DNA from 2 places in the Dermacoccus barathri genome. Region 2 is predicted to be linked to the other one. Evidence: predicted binding sites of a transcription regulator. Region 2 holds the regulator's gene; the other holds the start of a gene.
The links. The regulator LexA, encoded in region 2, represses DNA repair genes until DNA is damaged. The targets are predictions, from matches to a motif close to TCGAACANNTGTTCGA.
Positions count from the first base shown of each region.

Region 1 (3,398 bases), 240 kb from region 2:
TGGTGGCGCCGACGACGGTGAACGGCGGCAGTTCGAGCGGGATGGCCGTTGCGCCCGGCCCCTTGCCGACGATGACGTCGACGCGGAAGTCTTCCATCGCGAGGTAGAGCATCTCCTCCGCCGGGCGGGCCATGCGGTGGATCTCGTCGAGGAAGAGCACCTCGCCCTCGGTGAGAGAGCTGAGGATGGCCGCCAGGTCACCCGCGTGCTGGATGGCTGGTCCGCTCGTGATGCGAATAGGGGCCTCGAGCTCGCTCGCCACGATCATGGCGAGCGTCGTCTTACCGAGCCCGGGAGGGCCTGAGAGCAGGACGTGGTCCGGCGGCGCACCGCGTCGGCGCGCGGCCTCGAGCACGAGACCGAGCTGATCACGCACCCGCTCCTGACCGGGGAAGTCGGCCAGCTTCTTCGGCCTCAGGGCCGCTTCGAGCTGCTGCTCGTCCTCAGAACCGTGCGGGTCGACGAGGCGCGGCGAGATGTCGGCGCTGTGGTCCTCGAAGTGCGCCGGGCTCATCGGCCGAGCTCCCGCAGGGCCAGGCGCAGCAGGACGGGCGTCGTGGCGCCGTCGGCCTCGGGCAGCTTGGCGACCTTGGCCACGGCGTCATCGGCCTGCTTGGCGCTCCAGCCGAGCCCCACGAGCGCCTCTGCCACCTGCGAGTCACCCGGCGTCGTCGCGGCAGGTACCTCGGGCGTGGCCTGTGTTTCGCCCGTACCGACGGGCACGACCTTGTCGCGCAGTTCGAGGACGATGCGCTCGGCGCCCTTCTTGCCGATGCCGGGCACCTTCGTCAAGGCGGTGACGTTGCCTGTCGCGATGGCCGACGACAGCTGCGCCGGGTCGTGAACGGCCAGCATCGCCAGGGCGAGGCGCGGCCCGACACCACTGACGGTCTGCACCTGCTCGAACAGGGCGCGTTCGTCGTCACCGGCGAAGCCGAAGAGGGTGAGCGAGTCCTCACGCACCACCAGCGACGTCGCCAGGCGCATCGACTCCCCCGGGCGCGCCGAGGCGGCCGTCGCAGGCGTGGTGTGGACGAGCAGCCCGACTCCCCCGACCTCGAGGACCACGGTGTCGAGCGTCGCTGCTGCGACGGCGCCGGTGAGGCTGGAGATCATGGACGGGCTCCTCGGGTGGTGGCGTCGCGGGAGGCGGACGAGCGCAGCGGCTCACGATACTGCTTGGCCGCCGAACGGGATCGACGCGCCGCCGCAGCTTCTGCGGCACGGTACTGGGCCGCCGCCGGGGCGAGCGGACGCTCGCCGTCGGTGTTGGCCCGACGGGCGGCACCCGCACCACGCCAGTGGTGACAGATGGCAAGAGCCAGAGCGTCGGCGGCGTCAGCGGGCTTGGGGGCGCTCTCGAGACCGAGGATGCGCGTCACCATGGCCGTCACCTGACCCTTGTCGGCCCGCCCGTTGCCCGTGACAGCTGCCTTCACCTCGGACGGCGTGTGCAGACCGAGCGGCAACCCGCGCGACGCAGCAGCGAGCATCGGAACGGCGGAGGCCTGGGCGGTGCCCATGATGGTCGAGACGTCGTTTCGGGCGAACATGCGCTCGACGGCGACGGCGTCCGGCCTGGTGCGTTCGAAGACGGCCTCGAGTTCCACCTGCAACTCGTGAAGACGCTCATGCAGTGGGGTGTCCGCACCGGTGCGGATCACGCCGACCGTGACGATCTGCAGGCGACCGCCGGGAGCGCCCTGAACCACTCCGACGCCGCAGCGCGTCAGACCGGGGTCAACGGCGAGCACACGCATGCGCAACGCTCCTTCCGCTGACGGGACCGCCCCGGCACCTGACCAACAAGATGACAAGACGATGAGTCGATGCGAACACCTGTTCGCACCCGATCACTCTACCGTCGCACACGCCGAAGGCGACCCGACCCGCCGAGGGTCGAGCCGCCTTCCGCTCGTGACGTGCTTGCCGATCAGTCCTCGGCGTCGAGTTCGGCGAGAACCTCGTCCGAGACCTGACCGTTGGCGAAGACGTTCTGCACGTCGTCGCTGTCCTCGAGTGCCTCGATGACACGGAACATCTTCTTCGCGCCGTCCTTGTCGAGGGGAACCTCCATCGACGGCATCCACGAGGCCTCGGCGGAGTCGTAGTCGATACCGGCCGACTGCAACGCCTCACGCACACCCACGAAGTCGCCCGCTTCGGAGACGATCTCGAAGGACTCACCAAGGTCGTTGACCTCCTCGGCACCGGCCTCGAGGACGATCTCGAGGACGCCGTCCTCCGTCGCGTCGTCCTTGTCTCCCTGGTCCTTGGGCACGATGACGACGCCCTTGCGGTTGAACAGGTAGGCGACCGAACCGGAGTCGGCCATCGAGCCGCCGTTCTTCTGCAGAGCGGTGCGAACCTCGGCGACGGCGCGGTTCTTGTTGTCCGTCAGGCACTCGATGAGCACGGCGACGCCGCCAGGGGCGTAACCCTCGTACATGAGGGCCTGGTACTCGGCTCCACCGGCCTCTGCGCCCGAACCGCGCTTGACGGCGCGGTCGATGTTGTCGTTGGGAACCGACGACTTCTTCGCCTTCTGGATGGCGTCGTACAGCGTCGGGTTACCGGCCGGGTCGCCGCCACCGGAACGGGCCGCAACCTCGATGTTCTTGATGAGCTTGGCGAACAGCTTGCCGCGCTTGGCGTCGATCGCAGCCTTCTTGTGCTTCGTCGTCGCCCATTTGGAGTGGCCGCTCATGTCTCCCTCTCGCTGGTCCGTCGTGCCGTTCCTCTGGGGTTCTGTCGCGGTGCTCCTTCGCCGAAGGCCCGCGGGGCGGCTCACGACGACACGCGCGTCCACCCGTCAGATCTGTCGGCAGTCTAACGGGGTGCGCTCCTCGCCTCACATCTGCTCAGGTGAACCACAGTTGCCGCGACACGCCACTGCAGGTTCATACTTTCGGACGTGACATCTTCGAACGGGTCCGCGTCGGTCACTGCGGAAACTGACGAGCGGGCCGGTGGGCACCGGAAGAAGGGTGCCGGCGCGCTCGTGCTCGGCGCGCTCGGTGTCGTCTTCGGCGACATCGGCACGAGCCCCCTGTACTCCGTGCAGAGCGTGTTCAACGCCAGCCACAACGCCGTCATCGCCAACGAGGCAGACATCTACGGAACGATCTCCTGGATGTTCTGGTCGCTCACCATCATCGTGACGATCAAGTACGTGCTCTTCGTGCTCCGCGCCGACAACGACGGCGAGGGCGGCATCATGGCGCTCGCGGCGCTCGTGCGCCAGGGAGTGCCCAAGGGCGGCAAGCGCTGGAGCGTCGTCATGCTTCTCGGCGTCATCGGAGCATCGCTGTTCTTCGGCGACAGCGTGATCACCCCCGCCATCTCCGTCATGTCGGCCGTCGAAGGCCTCGAAGTCGTGCGGCCCGGACTCAACCGGT
Region 1 covers NZ_JADCTK010000004.1:48,798-52,195, forward strand. The annotation lists gene ruvB (Holliday junction branch migration DNA helicase RuvB) at 1-514, opposite strand, end outside; gene ruvA (Holliday junction branch migration protein RuvA) at 511-1,116, opposite strand; gene ruvC (crossover junction endodeoxyribonuclease RuvC) at 1,113-1,760, opposite strand; gene IM689_RS08340 (YebC/PmpR family DNA-binding transcriptional regulator) at 1,934-2,707, opposite strand; gene IM689_RS08345 (potassium transporter Kup) at 2,915-3,398, shown strand, end outside.
Region 1: the regulator LexA is predicted to act here: its motif matches at 1,832-1,847, upstream of ruvC (crossover junction endodeoxyribonuclease RuvC).

Region 2 (3,398 bases):
GGGAGTCGACCACACGGGAGTCGGCGTTGCGGCAGAAGGGACAGTGCACGTGCCACGCCTCTCGATCGCAGGATTCCACCGCCTCGTGACGGTATGAACCCCAACACCGGCATCGCGGTAATTCTTCCGCAAACAACCACATGTTGGGGGCATTAGGGCGCCTATGCCCTACATCTAGGAATCCTAGGTTGCGTTGGCGACCGCTCGCAACCGTGTCGGCAAACCCGGCGCACCAACCCCAGCAATGACGCGGAAAAGATGTGCGGCTCGCCCCAGCGACACGCCGAGGGGGCCGCTCAGCCTGCCGGAACGAGAATTCGCTGGCCGGCCTGAACGTGCATCGAGCTCATGTTGTTGGCCTCCTGGATGGCCACGACACCACGGTCGTTACGCAGGGACGGCAGCTCACGAGCGGCGATCTGAGAAAGGGTCTCCCCGTCCTTCACCGTGACCGACGTCGCGCCACCGGCAGGGTTAGCTTCGGCCACGGCCTTGGCCGCAAGGAGGCCACCGCCGACGAGAACCAGAAGCGCCAGAAGGGCGGCGAAGCGACGGCGAGCGAGAACGGCACGACGCGTCAACGGGGCGCGCCGCGTGCTACGACCACCCTCAAGGGAATCGACGACCGCAGGCCCCGACGGAACGAGGTGCAGGTGACGACGGGGGCTCGGCGCGACCGCCGGGGCGTCCAGACTGGGCACAGCACTCATGTTCATTCCTCCTGACTCGGCGCGGATGCATCGAACATCCGTGCGATAGAACAACTGTACGACACAAACGTTCGAAAGCAAGGCCGTCGGCGGCGTGTTTCTCGTACATGTTTGCGAAAACTGTGTACGGTGGTGCCTACGTTGATCCCGAACGCTCACACCGAATCAGCGGCCACCGACAACCCCGGAATTCCGGGGAGAATCAGGGCTCCGCACCGAGGTCCGCGTCCGCGAGATCACTGTTTTCGTCGATGTGAGGAGACGCCATGGGTGAGGTCCACTCCATGAACAACCGCGCGAAGGGCAAACTGACCCCGCGCCAGCAGAAAGTGCTCACCGTCATCCGGCGCTCGGTCGACGAGCGCGGTTACCCGCCGAGTCTGCGCGAGATCGGTGAGGCCGTCGGGCTGACGAGCCCGAGCTCCGTCGCACACCAGCTCGCCACGCTCGAGCGCAAGGGTTACCTGCGTCGCGACCCCAACCGCCCTCGCGCCATGGAGGTCGTCTCTCCCGACGACGGCGCCGACACCCGCGGTTACCGCGGAGGCACCTCGGTGCGTGCAGCGTCCGAGAGCACGTACGACGAGACCGACTCGGGCAACGAGCGTCCGCAGGCCTCCTTCGTCCCCGTCGTCGGACGCATCGCCGCCGGCGGGCCGATCCTGGCCGAGCAGGCCGTCGAGGACGTGTTCCCCCTCCCCCGTCAGATCGTCGGTGACGGCGAACTGTTCCTGCTCAAGGTCGTCGGCGACTCGATGATCGAAGCCGCCATCTGCGACGGCGACTGGGTCGTCGTGCGCCAGCAGCCGGAGGCGTCCAACGGTGAGATCGTGGCTGCGCTGCTCGACGGCGAGGCCACCGTGAAGACGTTCAAGCGCACGAACGGCAAGACGTGGCTCCTGCCCGCGAACGAGAACTACGAGCCGATCGACGGCGACGAAGCCAGCATCATGGGCAAGGTCACGGCGGTGCTGCGCAGCGTCTGACTTTCGCCCACCCTCACGTCGTCGCGTTCGCCTCGGTCTGCACCTGCAGGCCGAGGCGTTCGCATGTCGCGGTGAGGGTGGCACCAAGCGGTTCGTGCAGCACGAGATCGGCGCGCTCCGAACCGCGCATGCTTCCCAGACCGACCAGGGCCACGGGCTTGCCCGACTTAAGCGCGGCCGAGACGAACCGGAAGCCCGACATCACCTTGAGCGAACTTCCGAGAACGAGAACCGCCCGTGACAGTTCGAGCTGCGCGTAGCAGTGCTCAACCGTCGCGGTGGGCACGCTCTCGCCGAACATCACGACGTCGGGCTTGACGACGAGCGAGCCGCAGTGCGGACATGCCACGAGGACGAAGGCATCCTGCGCACTCCGGGCAACCTCGGCGTCTCCGTCGGCCAACAGGGCCACGTCGCGCGGGAGGTTCGGGTTGGCGTCGCGGATGCGCCCCTGGAACTCCGCTCGATCCGAGCGGCTGCCGCACTCGACGCACTGCACCGAGGAGAGCGAACCGTGCAGTTCGAGGGCGTCCGCTCCGGAGGCCGCATGAAGACCGTCGACGTTCTGCGTCACGAGGTGTTGCACGAGACCTGCGCGCTGCAAGGCTGCAACAGCGTGGTGGCCGCCGTTGGGCCGAGCCGCGGCGAAACGTTCCCACCCGACGGCGCTGCGAACCCAGTAGCGTCGGCGCGCGTCGTCCCCGCTGAGGAACTGCTGGAACGTCATGGGAACCGTTCGGCGGGTGCCGTCAGGCTTGCGGTAGTCGGGAATGCCCGACTCGGTCGAGAGACCCGCCCCGGTGAGCACGAACAGGTCGCCCTGCGCGACGAACTCCGCCAACTCTGCAGTCACAGGTGGCCCCTCTCATACGACGATCGATAGAAACTACAACATCCGATAACGCCGGGTTATTCTCTACGGATGATCGACGCCGCCGGCCTTCGGGTCATGAAAGCCATTGCCCAGGAGGGTAGCTTCACCGCTGCCGCTGCTTCCCTGGGCTACTCCCAGCCTGCCGTGTCCCAGATGGTGCGCCGCTTGGAGGACAAGACGGGCACGGCTCTCGTCGAGCGCCTCGGACGTTCGGTGCGTCTGACCGAGGCGGGCCACGTGCTCGCCCGCACAGCCACTCCGGTGCTCGCCGCTCTCGAGGCGGCGGAGGGCGAAGTGGCCTCGATCGCCGGCCTGAGGGCGGGACGAGTGCGCCTCATGGCCTTCCCCTCGGCCTCGTCGACCGTCGTCCCACGAGCGCTGTCGCTCGTCAAGCAGCGCTACCCCGACGTTCAGGTCACCTTCGCGGAAGCGGAGCCGCCGGAGTCACTCGCGGCGCTTCGGGCGGGAGATTGCGATGTTGCAGTCGCGTTCTCCTACGACGGCGACGAGATCGCGGCACACGCGGAGGATCTCGAGGGGCTCACCACGCTCGACCTGCTCGAGGACGAGGTGCGCCTCGCCGTACCGGCCGATCACCCGTTTGCGGGAAGGGGCTCCGTGTCGATGGAGGAGCTCGAGTCCGCGTCGTGGATCGCCGGATGCCCGCGCTGCCGGGGCCACCTGCTCTCGCTCGCCACCTCGGCGGGTTACACCCCTGACGTCGCGTTCGAGACCGAGGACTACGTCACCGTGCTCGGACTCGTGGCCGAGGGGTTGGGCGTGGCCCTCATCCCGGAGCTCATCCTGCGTTCGACCCAGCACCCCCGC
Region 2 covers NZ_JADCTK010000004.1:285,633-289,030, forward strand. The annotation lists gene nrdR (transcriptional regulator NrdR) at 1-49, opposite strand, end outside; gene IM689_RS09375 (LysM peptidoglycan-binding domain-containing protein) at 297-710, opposite strand; gene lexA (transcriptional repressor LexA) at 977-1,696, shown strand; gene IM689_RS09385 (Sir2 family NAD-dependent protein deacetylase) at 1,710-2,549, opposite strand; gene IM689_RS09390 (LysR family transcriptional regulator) at 2,619-3,398, shown strand, end outside.